DNA from 3 places in the Paenibacillus sp. KACC 21273 genome. Region 3 is predicted to be linked to each of the others. Evidence: riboswitches for the same ligand, from Rfam matches in the RefSeq annotation. Region 3 holds a riboswitch; each other region holds the start of a gene.

What was found. Region 3 has a riboswitch for S-adenosylmethionine ahead of PQ460_RS07270 (2-hydroxyacid dehydrogenase). Riboswitches for the same ligand answer to the same signal wherever they lie in the genome.
Region 1: another riboswitch for S-adenosylmethionine. It lies ahead of metA (homoserine O-acetyltransferase MetA); the one in region 3 lies ahead of PQ460_RS07270 (2-hydroxyacid dehydrogenase).
Region 2: another riboswitch for S-adenosylmethionine. It lies ahead of PQ460_RS04945 (methionine ABC transporter ATP-binding protein); the one in region 3 lies ahead of PQ460_RS07270 (2-hydroxyacid dehydrogenase).

What each region holds. Positions count from the first base shown of each region.
Region 1 is NZ_CP117876.1:3,871,027-3,875,321, reverse strand. Features, by position in the region: gene corA (magnesium/cobalt transporter CorA) at 194-1,129, opposite strand; SAM riboswitch class I at 1,595-1,728, shown strand; gene metA (homoserine O-acetyltransferase MetA) at 1,866-2,807, shown strand; gene PQ460_RS16980 (aminotransferase class I/II-fold pyridoxal phosphate-dependent enzyme) at 2,855-4,045, shown strand; gene PQ460_RS16975 (trans-sulfuration enzyme family protein) at 4,052-4,295, shown strand, end outside.
Region 2 is NZ_CP117876.1:1,060,199-1,064,493, reverse strand. Features, by position in the region: gene PQ460_RS04955 (MetQ/NlpA family ABC transporter substrate-binding protein) at 84-917, opposite strand; gene PQ460_RS04950 (methionine ABC transporter permease) at 1,051-1,719, opposite strand; gene PQ460_RS04945 (methionine ABC transporter ATP-binding protein) at 1,719-2,735, opposite strand; SAM riboswitch class I at 2,919-3,067, opposite strand; gene PQ460_RS04940 (COX15/CtaA family protein) at 3,247-4,212, opposite strand.
Region 3 is NZ_CP117876.1:1,577,580-1,581,874, reverse strand. Features, by position in the region: gene PQ460_RS07275 (FGGY-family carbohydrate kinase) at 1-902, opposite strand, end outside; gene PQ460_RS07270 (2-hydroxyacid dehydrogenase) at 874-1,902, opposite strand; SAM riboswitch class I at 2,147-2,238, opposite strand; gene PQ460_RS07265 (molybdopterin oxidoreductase family protein) at 2,464-4,295, shown strand, end outside.

The DNA of each region.
Region 1 (4,295 bases), 2.3 Mb from region 3:
TGATTTTTGCATCAGCAAAATATCTTACATTAAGCGCTTGGCACCACAAGCGCGACCCGTAAAATAAGAAAGTGATTTTTGCTTAGCAAAATATCTTACCATCAGCGCTTGGCAGTATAAGCGCGACCAAGTGAAATCAAAAAAGCTGTCCTTGTTCATCAATTGACGATGAATAAGGGCAGCTTTAATCTTTTCAGATCCAATCTTTTTTGCGGAAAGTGAAAAACATAGTCAAACCTAGCGTAATCATAATCCCGATTACCAGTGGATAACCGAAACGCCAATGCAATTCAGGCATATCTTCAAAGTTCATTCCATAAATACCTGTAATTACAGTCAACGGCATAAATATCGTTGTGATCGCTGTAAATACACGCATGATTTCATTCGCACGATTAGAGATACTGGACTGATAAGCTTCTCGTAAGTTACCCATCAGATCGCGGAATGTATCAAACATCTCAGATACTTTTACCGCATTCTCGTACACGTCACTGAAATATTTTTGCAATTGATCATCGATCAAACGGAGGTCTTTTTTATTCAATGTATTGATGACTTCACGCTGAGGTCCCAATACACGTTTGAGCCACAAAATTTCGCCACGCAAACCGATAATTTCGTTCAAATGCGATTTTTTGGTATGCATCAATATATTTTCTTCCAGTAGTTCGATCTGATCTTCGATCCGGTCACCGACAGCGAAGTAATTATCAACGACAAGGTCAATTAACAAATACATGAATTTATCAGCGCGACTCACTTCTTCTTCCCATAAAATCGGTTTGAGAACACGCAATTCATTAATTTTCTGCTTGGTCACTGTAATAATATAATGCCGTCCTAGAAAAATATTCAAGGCGCGCAAAAAAATCTCTTCGTTATCAAAACGAATACTGTTGACTACAATAAAATAATGACTTTCATAAATTTCGATCTTAGGACGCTGTTCTTCCTCACTCAAACAATCTTCTACAGCCAGATCATGAAGCATAAAAAGTGGTTGTAATTCGATCAAATCTTCCAAATCTGCGTCGATCCAATAAAATCCTTCTTCAGGTGCTACCAGTGTGTCGGTAATATTTTCTACTGGAGTAAATGCTCCAGCATTGACGTGCCGAACTTTCATTGTGTTCTACTCCTTTATTATGAAATGAGCAGGGAAAGAAGCGGCAACCGCACACTTGTTTACAAAGCTTCGCTATAATTTATGAAAAACGGAGAAGATTTTTCAATAATGGCGCGTTACTCCAGTGCCCTATGGTTGTCGTTTGTTTCCTGCAATTTGTCCATCCGTCCTGCTGCCAACTGGGCCTCGGGTCGCCTTCCATTTTGAAATTCACCTCTTTGTGATTTAGATATTTATGAAAACTATGAAAAAACGTCAAATACTTGTTAAGTATACCGTGGTCGTGGAAGCCTTTCAAGCTTAAATAAGAAACCTCTTTTGAAATCAACCAATATAGTTACCAACAACTTATTTATCGGTTCAATCTAATACATTTTTCACAGCACTTGACGGCAGACCGTAGAATAGTATAAATTATGGTATAAGAAAAGTATCAAAACATGTTATTTTAAATTGAATAAGCAAATCTTATCAAGAGCAGGTGGAGGGACTAGCCCGATGAAACCCGGCAACCGGCGGTATAACCGCACGGTGCTAATTCTTGCAGAGATATAAGTTGATGTATCATTCTAGACTTAATATCTGCTGACAGATGAGAGAGGCGTCTATTATATACGCGAACATATCGCAAATGACCTTTCTCAAGTATCAGGAGAAAGGTCATTTTTGTATATACTTATAATGAACCTTTCTCCTGAAATGATAAGAAATACACACATCCAAGGAGTGAACGAACATGCCAATTAAGATTCCGGATAGCTTACCTGCCAAAGAAGTATTAACTGGAGAAAATATTTTCGTAATGGATGATAGCCAAGCATTTCAACAGGATATTCGTCCATTGCGAATTGCTATATTGAACTTGATGCCTACTAAAGAAACAACCGAAACGCAGTTACTACGCTTACTCGGAAATAGCCCGCTTCAAATTGATATCTATTTGCTACATGCACAATCCCATACTTCCAAAAATACATCGACTGAATATTTGAACTTATTTTATAAAACATTTGAAGAAGTCAAACATCTGCGCTTTGATGGTCTGGTTGTGACAGGCGCTCCTGTAGAAACAATGGACTTTGAAGATGTGAACTATTGGGAAGAGATTCAAGGGATTTTTGATTGGAGTAAAAAGAATGTCACTTCAACCATGCATATCTGTTGGGCTTCACAAGCAGGGCTTTACCATCATTTCGGTGTTCCCAAAGTCGATTTGCCTGAAAAGTGTTTTGGTGTATTCCCACATACATTAAATAAAGAAAATGTAAAATTGTTACGAGGATTTGATGAGTTGTACTTTGCGCCTCATTCCCGTCATACCGAAGTACGTCATGAAGATATTGCCAAGATTCCTGAACTGGAAATTTTATCAGAATCGGAAGAAGCAGGAGTATATCTAGCCGCTACCAAAGATGGCAGTCAGATTTTTGTAACAGGGCATTCTGAATATGATCCATTGTCACTGAAATGGGAATATGAACGTGATATCGCTAAAGGAATGGATGTCGCACCGCCCAAAAATTATTTTCCTAATAATGATCCATCGCGCACACCACCTTCTACATGGCGTGCTCATGCCAACTTATTATTTTCCAACTGGCTAAACTATTATGTATACCAAGAAACACCATATGATTTGGAAAGTGCCAAAGCTGAAGCAGGTAATTACTGTATCTAATTTGAGATCAACCCAATCGATTGTTATTTCAGAGGAGGAATTATAGTATGACGGATCATCATTCAAGCGAACGAACTCTTAACATTGAAAGCAAATTGGCACAGATCGGTTCGATTAATGAACCGGTAACAGGGGCAGTTAATTTTCCGATTTATCAATCAACTGCCTTCCGTCATCCCGCTCTTGGTAAAAGTACAGGCTTTGATTATATTCGTACAACCAATCCAACTCGCGCTGTACTAGAACAAGCGGCGGCAGCATTAGAATCAGCAGATGCAGGATTTGCCTGTAGTTCCGGTATGGCTGCTTTACAGACCATTTTTGCGCTTTTCGGTCAGGGAGATCATCTGATCGTATCGCTTGATCTGTATGGTGGCACATACCGTCTGTTGGAGCGTATTTTATCCAAATTTGGAGTAACTGCTTCTTATGTAGATACCAATGATCTAGAAGCGTTAGAAAAAATAGTTCAACCAAATACCAAAGCTGTATTTATCGAGACGCCAACTAATCCGTTAATGATGGTTACCGATATCAAAGCTGTAGCTACTTGGGCAAAAAGCCATCAGTTGCTGACGATTGTTGATAATACGCTGTTGACTCCTTTTTTCCAGCGTCCGATCGAACTGGGAGCAGATATTGTGATTCACAGTGCTACCAAATATCTAGGTGGACATAATGATGTGTTAGCAGGATTGATTATGACCAAAGGGGAAGAATTATCCGCTGAAATGGCTTTTCTGCACAATTCTATCGGAGCCGTATTGTCCCCAACCGATTCGTATCAATTAATGCGTGGAATGAAAACATTGGCATTGCGGATGGAGCGTCATGAATATAATGCTACAGCAATGGCGAAGCATTTAGTAGATCATCCGCAGATTGCAGAAGTGTTCTATCCTGCACTACCGGATCATCCGGGATATGATGTCCAAAATCGCCAATCTAGCGGAAATACAGGTATCTTTTCGTTTAAAGTGAAAGATGCGCGTTATATTGAACCGATTTTGCGTAGTATTCAATTGATTGCTTTTGCTGAAAGTCTAGGTGGCGTTGAATCGTTAATGACGTACCCAACGGTACAGACACATGCAGATATTCCAACTGAAATTCGTGAAGCGATTGGTGTGGATGATCGTCTATTGCGCTTTTCTGTAGGGATTGAGCATATTGATGATCTGATCGCTGATCTTGATCAAGCGCTGGAAGTAGCACGCCTTGAAGTAGAAGGAGCGTGATCGATAATGACTTATTCTTCAGATCGTCAAGCTTCACGCAAAATAGATACCAAACTGATTCACTTTGGTGCTGAAATCGACAAAACAACAGGTGCATCCAGTGTGCCGATCTATCAAGCGTCTACTTTTCATCAAGAAGATATCTCGAATCCACCACTTCATGATTATAGTCGTTCAGGCAATCCAACCCGTCAAGCGTTAGAAGATTATATTGCTTTGTTAGAAGGCGGAGCTTCAGGATATGCTTTTG
Region 2 (4,295 bases), 520 kb from region 3:
ATAAGGTTATAGCCCGTTATCATTTGTATTTGATCACAAATCATAACTTTAGCTATAACCTTATTTTTATTTGTATATTTTAATTAAAATGCTGGGATTACAGCACCATTGTACGTATCTTCAATGAATTTTTTAACATCATCAGATGTTAAAGCTTTTTTCAATTTTTCGATAGCTGCATCATTTTGGTTGTCTTCACGAGTAACTAAATAGTTAGCATATGGTGCGCTACTTGTTTCAGTCAACAATGCCGATTTAGGATCGATTTTAGCTTCTAATACATAGTTCATGTTGATCATACCCATATCTACTTGACCCAATTGTCTAGTGATAAAAGCTGCATCCATCGGTGTAAATTTAAAGTTTTTAGGATTAGCTGTAATATCTTTTACAGAAGAAGTAATATTTGTTTTGTCTTTCAATTCAATCAATCCATTGTTAGCAAGCAAAATCAAAGCGCGTGCTCCGTTAGATACTTCGTTTGGAATCGCAATATTTGCACCGTCTGGTAACTCATCGATTGATTTATATTTTGTAGAATATGCACCGAAAGGCTCGATGTGTACAGGTTGTACAGCTTTTAAAGTCATACCACGAGATTTGTTTTGCTCTTCAAGGTAAGGCAATGTTTGGAAGTAGTTTGCATCTAACTGTTTGCCGTTCAATTGAACGTTAGGTTGAATATAATCTGTAAATTCGACAACTTGTAAATTTACGCCTTCTTTAGCAAGTGCAGGTTGAATATGTTTTAAGATTTCAGCGTGAGGTACAGCTGTTGCGCCTACTTTCAACGTTACGGTTTCTGCTCCGCCTTCTGTTGTTCCTGTTGCTGCTGTGTTGTCTGCTGCTTTGTTACCGCAAGCAGATACGATAGCAACCAACATAATACTTAGCAAAATCAAAGTCCATTTTTTCATCTTCTTTACCCCTTTATTGGTTTTGGATTGGTATACGTATATGATACAAATGCTGAATATTCGTGATTATCTATTATCATATAAATATTCAGCAGAATAACTACTCTGTGTTCAATCTCTTTTGTATTACCGATTATCTTCTAGAAAAATGAACCACTAGACGATCACCAAGCATTTGTAGAATTTGAACAATAATAACCATAATGACTACAGCCACTAGCATAATCGCTGTATCATAGCGATAATAACCATAGTTGATTGCAAGTGTTCCAAGTCCTCCTGCACCAATCATCCCTGCCATCGCTGTATTAGAGACTAGCGCAACAACAGTAACGGTTAACCCTGCTAATAGCCCTGGCATTGCTTCACGTACAAGTACGCGCGTTATAATCTGCCACAACGAAGCTCCCATCGCATTCGCTGCTTCAATCACACCACGATCGACTTCACGAAGTGCAGTTTCGACCAATCTAGCAAAAAACGGTGCGGCAGCAATAACTAATGGTGGGATCGTTCCAAGTACACCAATCGTTGTTCCTACTAGAATTTGCGTTAATGGTAAGATCGCCACAATCAGTATAATAAATGGAACCGAACGCAAAATATTAACGATAAACGCGATGACTGCATAGAAATAACGCACCCATGCTACAGTAGAACGCCCTGTAATAAATAACAAAATGCCTAATGGCAATCCTAGAATTAATGTAAATAATCCAGAAGCGCCTACCATTTTGAGTGTATCTAAGGTCGCTGTACCAAATTCATTCCAATCAATTTGTGAGAAATCCAATTCACCCATCAGTTGATCACCTCCACATCGAGACCTTCAGCGGTCAATCCATCGAGTGTACGCTTAATGTCTCCTTCTGTTCCTTCAAAGCGAACAATCAACTGTCCATAAGGTACATTTTTTAACGTTGAAATCGTTCCTTGCAAAATAGCAAAATCGACTCCAGTTTGACGTACCGTTTGCGAAAGGATCGATTCATACGTTTTATCTCCCAAGAAAGACACTTTGACAGTCAATGAATTAGGAACATTTGGTGCTGTCCACGAAGTAATTAGTAATTCAGCATTATTAGACTCATTTAAAATAAAATCACGTGTCACTTCATGCTGTGGCTTCAAAAAGACATTTGTTACAGGCCCTTGTTCTACAATACCGCCCCGATGAATAACAGCTACTTTATCACAAATGCTCTGAATGACATGCATTTCATGAGTGATTAAGATGATTGTTAAATTAAAGCGCTCATTGATATCGACCAGCAATTTTAAAATCGAATTTGTAGTCTGAGGATCAAGAGCAGATGTCGCTTCATCACAAAGCAATACATCAGGGTCGCTAGCTAGTGACCGAGCAATACCGACACGCTGCTTTTGTCCACCTGATAATTGAGCAGGATATTTATTGGCATGTTGTTCCAGTCCAACTAGAGCGAGCAATTCTTTCACTTTTTCTTTGATGTTGCGTTCCGGTGTTTTGACTAAGCGCAAAGGAAAAGCGATATTCTCATATACTGTCGCTGAAGATAATAGATTGAAGTGTTGAAAAATCATACCTATTTTGCGTCGTCTTGCTTGTAAGCGCGCTTTGTTCAGCTTGGTCATTTCCACACCATCGATCCAGACTTCACCAGAGGTTGGACGTTCTAGTAAATTAATACATCGAATCAATGTACTTTTACCTGCACCGGAGTGACCGATAACGCCGAAAATCTCGCCTTTGTCTATTTTCAAATCTATACCGCTTAACGCAGGGCTTAGATTTTTCCCTTTACCATACGTTTTAGTAATACTTTTTAATTCAATCACAGATAGGTGCTCCTTCCTTGTACTTCTTCATTCCTGCATTCATATTACATTAATCATATATAAACCATCGAATAAGTCGGATATATTCTCGCTATCATATATGTCGGTATTCACTTCTCTCTTCTTTATACAAAAAAAGAACCCTTTCGCAGAAAAGGGTTCTCTATTATTAGAGATACTTCCTTCTCATCTGCCAAAATCGCCATGTACCAATTGCACACGCCATTTTGAAGGAATTAGCACCATGACATTTTGGAAAACTACGTAATAGCTATTCCAAAATCGGTTGCCGGGTTTCATCGGGCCAGTCCCTCCACCACTCTCGATAAGAAAATATGAAAAATTCGAATGAAAATGAAAATCTTTTCTCAGTATAGTGAACTTCACACTCTTTGTCAAAGCAAAAATGAATATTTCCTAAGGAAATTAGAAATTTTTCATCAATTGTTCATCTGACGTAATCTATTGGATGTATATTCACTTTTTATTGCTGTCTAAATAGATCATACGGTTATACATTTTGCCCTAATTTGCCACGTGTACCACGACTTAATTGCCATACACGCACACTCATATAACATAACACACCGAACAAAATCTGAATCAACAACGTATGCAACATACTGGAGAAGAAATACCACTCTGGTATTTTCATTGTTACAATATTCAACATACCACTTAGAATCTGCATGATGATAAATACGATCGCAGTCACTCCAAGCTTACGAATACCTGGATTATACGGATGACGACGGTAGGCATAATGTGCTAGCACTGCAATAACGATTAACAGACTATAAGCGGCTACGCGATGGAAAAATGCTACCGCTACCCCACCGGATAATTCAGGTAAGATAGAACCATTACATAGTAATACGCCAGAACACCCACCTCTAGAATCGGTATGTGTGACAAAGGCTCCTGTATATACCACCATGTATGTGTAGATAGTTGCGAACCATGTTAGATTACGCATTCCTTTACTCACCGGTGGTTCATCTGGAATTGGCAAATCACCTTTTTGCTGATCCATCCGCCTTGCACCAAGCGCCATCATCGACGAACTAGCAAAAGCGATCATTGCAAATCCGAAATGTAGTGCCATGATTGGAGCAGATTGTGAAAATACAACTGCTAATGCACCCATAACGGCTTGTACCAAAACAAATAGCAATGTTAACGATGCATATACTTTAAGCTCACGATGCTTATTAAAAAAGATAAATCCGATAAAAGAAAATAATGCTGTTAAGCCTGCCAGAGCACTAATAGCTCGATGCGAATACTCAATCAATGAAGAAATCGTATACGCAGGTACAAATTGGCCATGACATAACGGCCATTCATTTCCGCAACCGAGTCCTGAACCTGATTTGGTTACTACAAGTCCTCCCATGGTTGCTAAAAACATAACAACACAGGTGACAAAGCTCAACCATTTTAGATGTGTAGTTGTTATTCTGAACTTTCTTGCCATTTAGAGAATCACCCGCTATTTTATATGATAGTTACACAATGTTTATGTTCTACTTTAGTATACCTGATTGCAAAATAGACGGA
Region 3 (4,295 bases):
TTCAGACCGGTGATACCTGGATTCGTTTCGATCAAAAATTGATGTGGTGTTGTATACGCATTAATCCATGCTTTTGCTGATTTATCTGTTGTAAATGTATCTGTAATCTTAGCGATAGGTGTAGTTGTACCGGATACAATAACAATATCTTCTGCTCCTGCACTTGTACTATGGATAGCCAACTGCGTATCCCCGCCACCTACGATAACAGGTGTATCTACAGGCAAGTTCAATTCTGCTGCTGTACCCGATGTTAATGTCCCTAGCACGCTACCTGAAGGTATTAATGAAGGCAACACTATTGGTGCAATGCCAAAGGTGTGACACATTTCTGTAGACCAATCACTATGCTCTACATTATAGAGAAGAGTCTCACATGCTTGAGACGGCTCGTAACTTAACACACCACTAAGCGCATACGTTACCCAATCGCTAATACTGGTAAAACGATTCAATCGTTGATACTGCTGAGAATGACGCTCCCGTAATCCGACTAATTTCATTGCTGAAAATAAAGCAGACGGTGTTCTGCCTGTGATCGGATAAATAGAAGTTTGGTCGCTATAGTGTTCTTCCCACTCTCGTCCCCGATTATCAATATTCGGTAATCCTAGATAAGATTCACCTGCTTCATCAATCAGTACGATACCTTGACGCTGACTCGTTGAAGTGACAGCGATAATCTGAATATCAGGAACGTTAGATAGTGCTACTTTAGCAAGCCCTGCAATCTGTTCCCACAGTACTTCCGGTATAAAATGGCGTGCATCCGGATACTGATTGTCATTGTGATACAAAATATCAGCTCGCTCAATCGACAATACGTTACCATTGATATCGACAACAGCTACGCGAGCATTACCGGTACCGATATCAAAGACTAGATAGGCTTGTTGTGTCATCGTTAATATCCTCCAAAATCGCTTTATTATAAAGTACTTTCACTGCGGTATTATGATACTCAAACCACTCTATGAGTGCTGTATTCATAATTTCTACATGATGATCTTCAACTTCATAAGTGGCACCTGCTAAATGTGGAATTGCTAAAACATTTGGCAATGAAATCAGTTCATAATCTTTAGGAAGTGGCGGTTCTTGATCAAACACATCGATAATCGCTCCACGAATCTGATTTTGTTGTAATTGTTCAACCAGTGCATGATGATCTACCACTACAGAACGGGCAGTATTCACAAAAATGGCGTCTTTTTTCATTGATTGCAATAATTCTGTACCTATTAATCCTTTGGTATCTTCGGTTACAGGTAAATGAATCGATACAATATCGCTTGTAGCAAATAACTCGGCTAACGATACTTTTTGATCACGCGGGTCAGGGCTGGTTACATAGGGATCGTAATAACGAATATCACAAGGGAAGCTACGTAGTATGCCTGCTGTACGCTGGGCTACAGCTCCAAAACCAACCATACCGACTGTTTTGCCAGCCAGTTCATTACCTTTAAACTTGAGATAAGCAGTTAAGCTACCACTTTGCCATTCTCCTGCTTCTAGCCATTGACTGGATGAAATAATACTGCGTAAAAAGGTAATTAGACTACCAACTACCATTTCAGCTACAGCTTGTGCATTACGTGCTGGCGTATAGAAAACAGGAATACGACGATCTGTAGCCACAGGTACATCTACATTAGAAGGAGTTCCTCGACAGACACCGATAAATTGCAATTGAGGTACAGCTTTAATTACCTTTTCAGTAATTTGATCTAATTCTGCAATAATGGCGTTTGCTCCGGTTGCTTGTAATAAAGAGATTAATTCCTCTTCTTGATAAGCTTGCCCATGATCTTTCCAGCAACGGTAAATGACTTCTCCAAACGTATCTGCTAGTTGTTGACGACCTTGCTCATGATAAGGGGCGGTAATTAATATTTTCATTATTCAATCTCCTTTGGTACACTTAGGTGCAGTGTTATTTAAGTGAAGCTTTAAAGTAAGAAAGTGACTTGATATAGTGAGTTCTTGGTTTGCTACTAATAACGTCATTATTTGACAATATAATCAACTGAGTCAACGACAATATACAAAAAACCTCTTTCCCACATCAAGGAAAGAGGTTCGCTATCTATTCATTATAATATTCAAATCATACGAATAAAATAATGCAATAATTCATCCTGCTTTCCTATCTCCCAAGCGATTCAAGCTTGCTGGAATTGGCACGTTTTTGCCGAGGTTTCGTAGGGCCAGTCCCTCCACCTCTCTGGATAGAAAATCTAATGTATGTAGTTGTCGAAAAAAACTTGCAAATCGATATCAGACACGATAAGGTATAAAACATCTAAATTTGTCGAATTCGAAATAATTTTCTTTATTCTAATTAAACCTAGTAAAAAAGTCAACATTAAATCTAAAATTTGATTTATGATAGTTTATAACGTATTCAAAGTCTATTTCTGCCATTATTAAGGTATGGGTATTACGAAAGGAGCATGATGTATGTCTAGTTATGTTGATCAACAAGATGGAGTATTTCCTTCAGTCTGCTCGCTCGATTGTCCTGATCAGTGCGGACTGCTTGTTCATAAAGAAAAAGGTAAAATCATCAAAATTGCTGGAGATCCTAATCATCCTGTTACCAAAGGGAACATCTGTAACAAAGTTCGTAATATGACAGAACGTATCTATGATACCAAGCGTCTAACTACTCCACTCAAGCGGATTGGAGCAAAAGGAGAAGGTCTTTTTGAACCTATTTCATGGGAAGAAGCGATTACTACAATTACTTCCAAATGGAAAACATTAATATCCACTTCTGGCCCTGAAAGTATTCTCCCGTATAGCTTCTATGGCAATATGGGCAATCTATCCGCAGAAGGGATGGATCGCCGCTTTTTCCACCGGATGGGGGCGAGTCTTTTAGAGCGTACCATTTGCACAGCCGCTGGTTCAGCAGGTTATAAATATACAATGGGTGGCAGTATTGGTACCGATCCTGAAGATACGGTAGATACACAGTTATTTATTTTCTGGGGTATTAATGCAGTTAGCACTAATATGCATCAAGTGACTTTAGCGCAGCAAGCTCGCAAAAAAGGCGCTAAAGTTATTGTGATCGATGTGCATAAAAATCAAACTGGACGATCTGCAGATTGGTTTATTCCGATTTTGCCAGGAACAGATAGCGCACTCGCTTTAGGGATGATGCATATTTTATTTGCTGAAGATAAAGTGAATGAGGATTTTATGAAGCAATATACAGTAGGGCACGAACAATTGCGTGAGCATGTAAAGCAATACGACCCTGCCACTGTATCCACAATTACAGGCGTACCTGTCGATGATCTATATCAATTAGCTCGTATGTATGGCAATGCTAGCCCTGCTCTGATTCGTATCGGAAATGGTCTACAACATCATGATAACGGCGGTATGAATGTACGTACGATTGCTTGCCTACCTGCTATCACAGGACAATGGTTAGTACGCGGTGGCGGTGCTATTAAGTCTAATACGTTCCAGCTAACATTTAATGAAAATGCGTTACAACGTCCAGACTTATTGGCTAATCGCAACACTCGTTCTTTTAATATGAATCAATTGGGACGGGTATTATTAGAGGAGTCTGAACCTGTGCAATCGCTATATGTGTACAATTCTAATCCAGCAGTTGTGACTCCAGAAGCTACGCTTGTCAGACAAGGATTAGCACGAGACGATTTGTTTACTGTTGTGCACGATCTCTTTTTAACTGAAACAGCTAAATATGCAGATATCGTTTTGCCAGCAACATCTGCTTTTGAAAATACCGATTTCTATGCTTCGTACTGGCATCATTATATGCAGATTCAACAACCAGTTGTTGCTCCATATGGTGAAAGCAAATCCAATACCGAAGTATTTCGTTTGCTTGCTAAGGCAATGGGCTATGAAGATCAAGCATTACAAGATAGTGATGAACAGTTAATTCGGCAAGCGCTGGATCATCCTGCTAATCCGGCACTGAAAAATATTACGTATGATTCATTAGTTCAGCATCAATATGTCAAAGCAGATCGACAATATATTTTCCCGGATCGTCTGCCTACACCAAGTGGCAAAATTGAACTATATTCAGCCGATATGGAGCGTGATGGATTACCGCCATTACCAACCTATACACCACTTCGAGAACAAGGAACGCATCCTTATATTTTTGTACCGGGACCGAATCATAACTTTTTGAATTCAACCTTTTCCAATAATGCCAAACATATCGGTCTTGAAAAAACACCGAAGCTGTTTATGAATACAATCGATGCACAAAATGCTGGTATTGAAGATGGCGACTG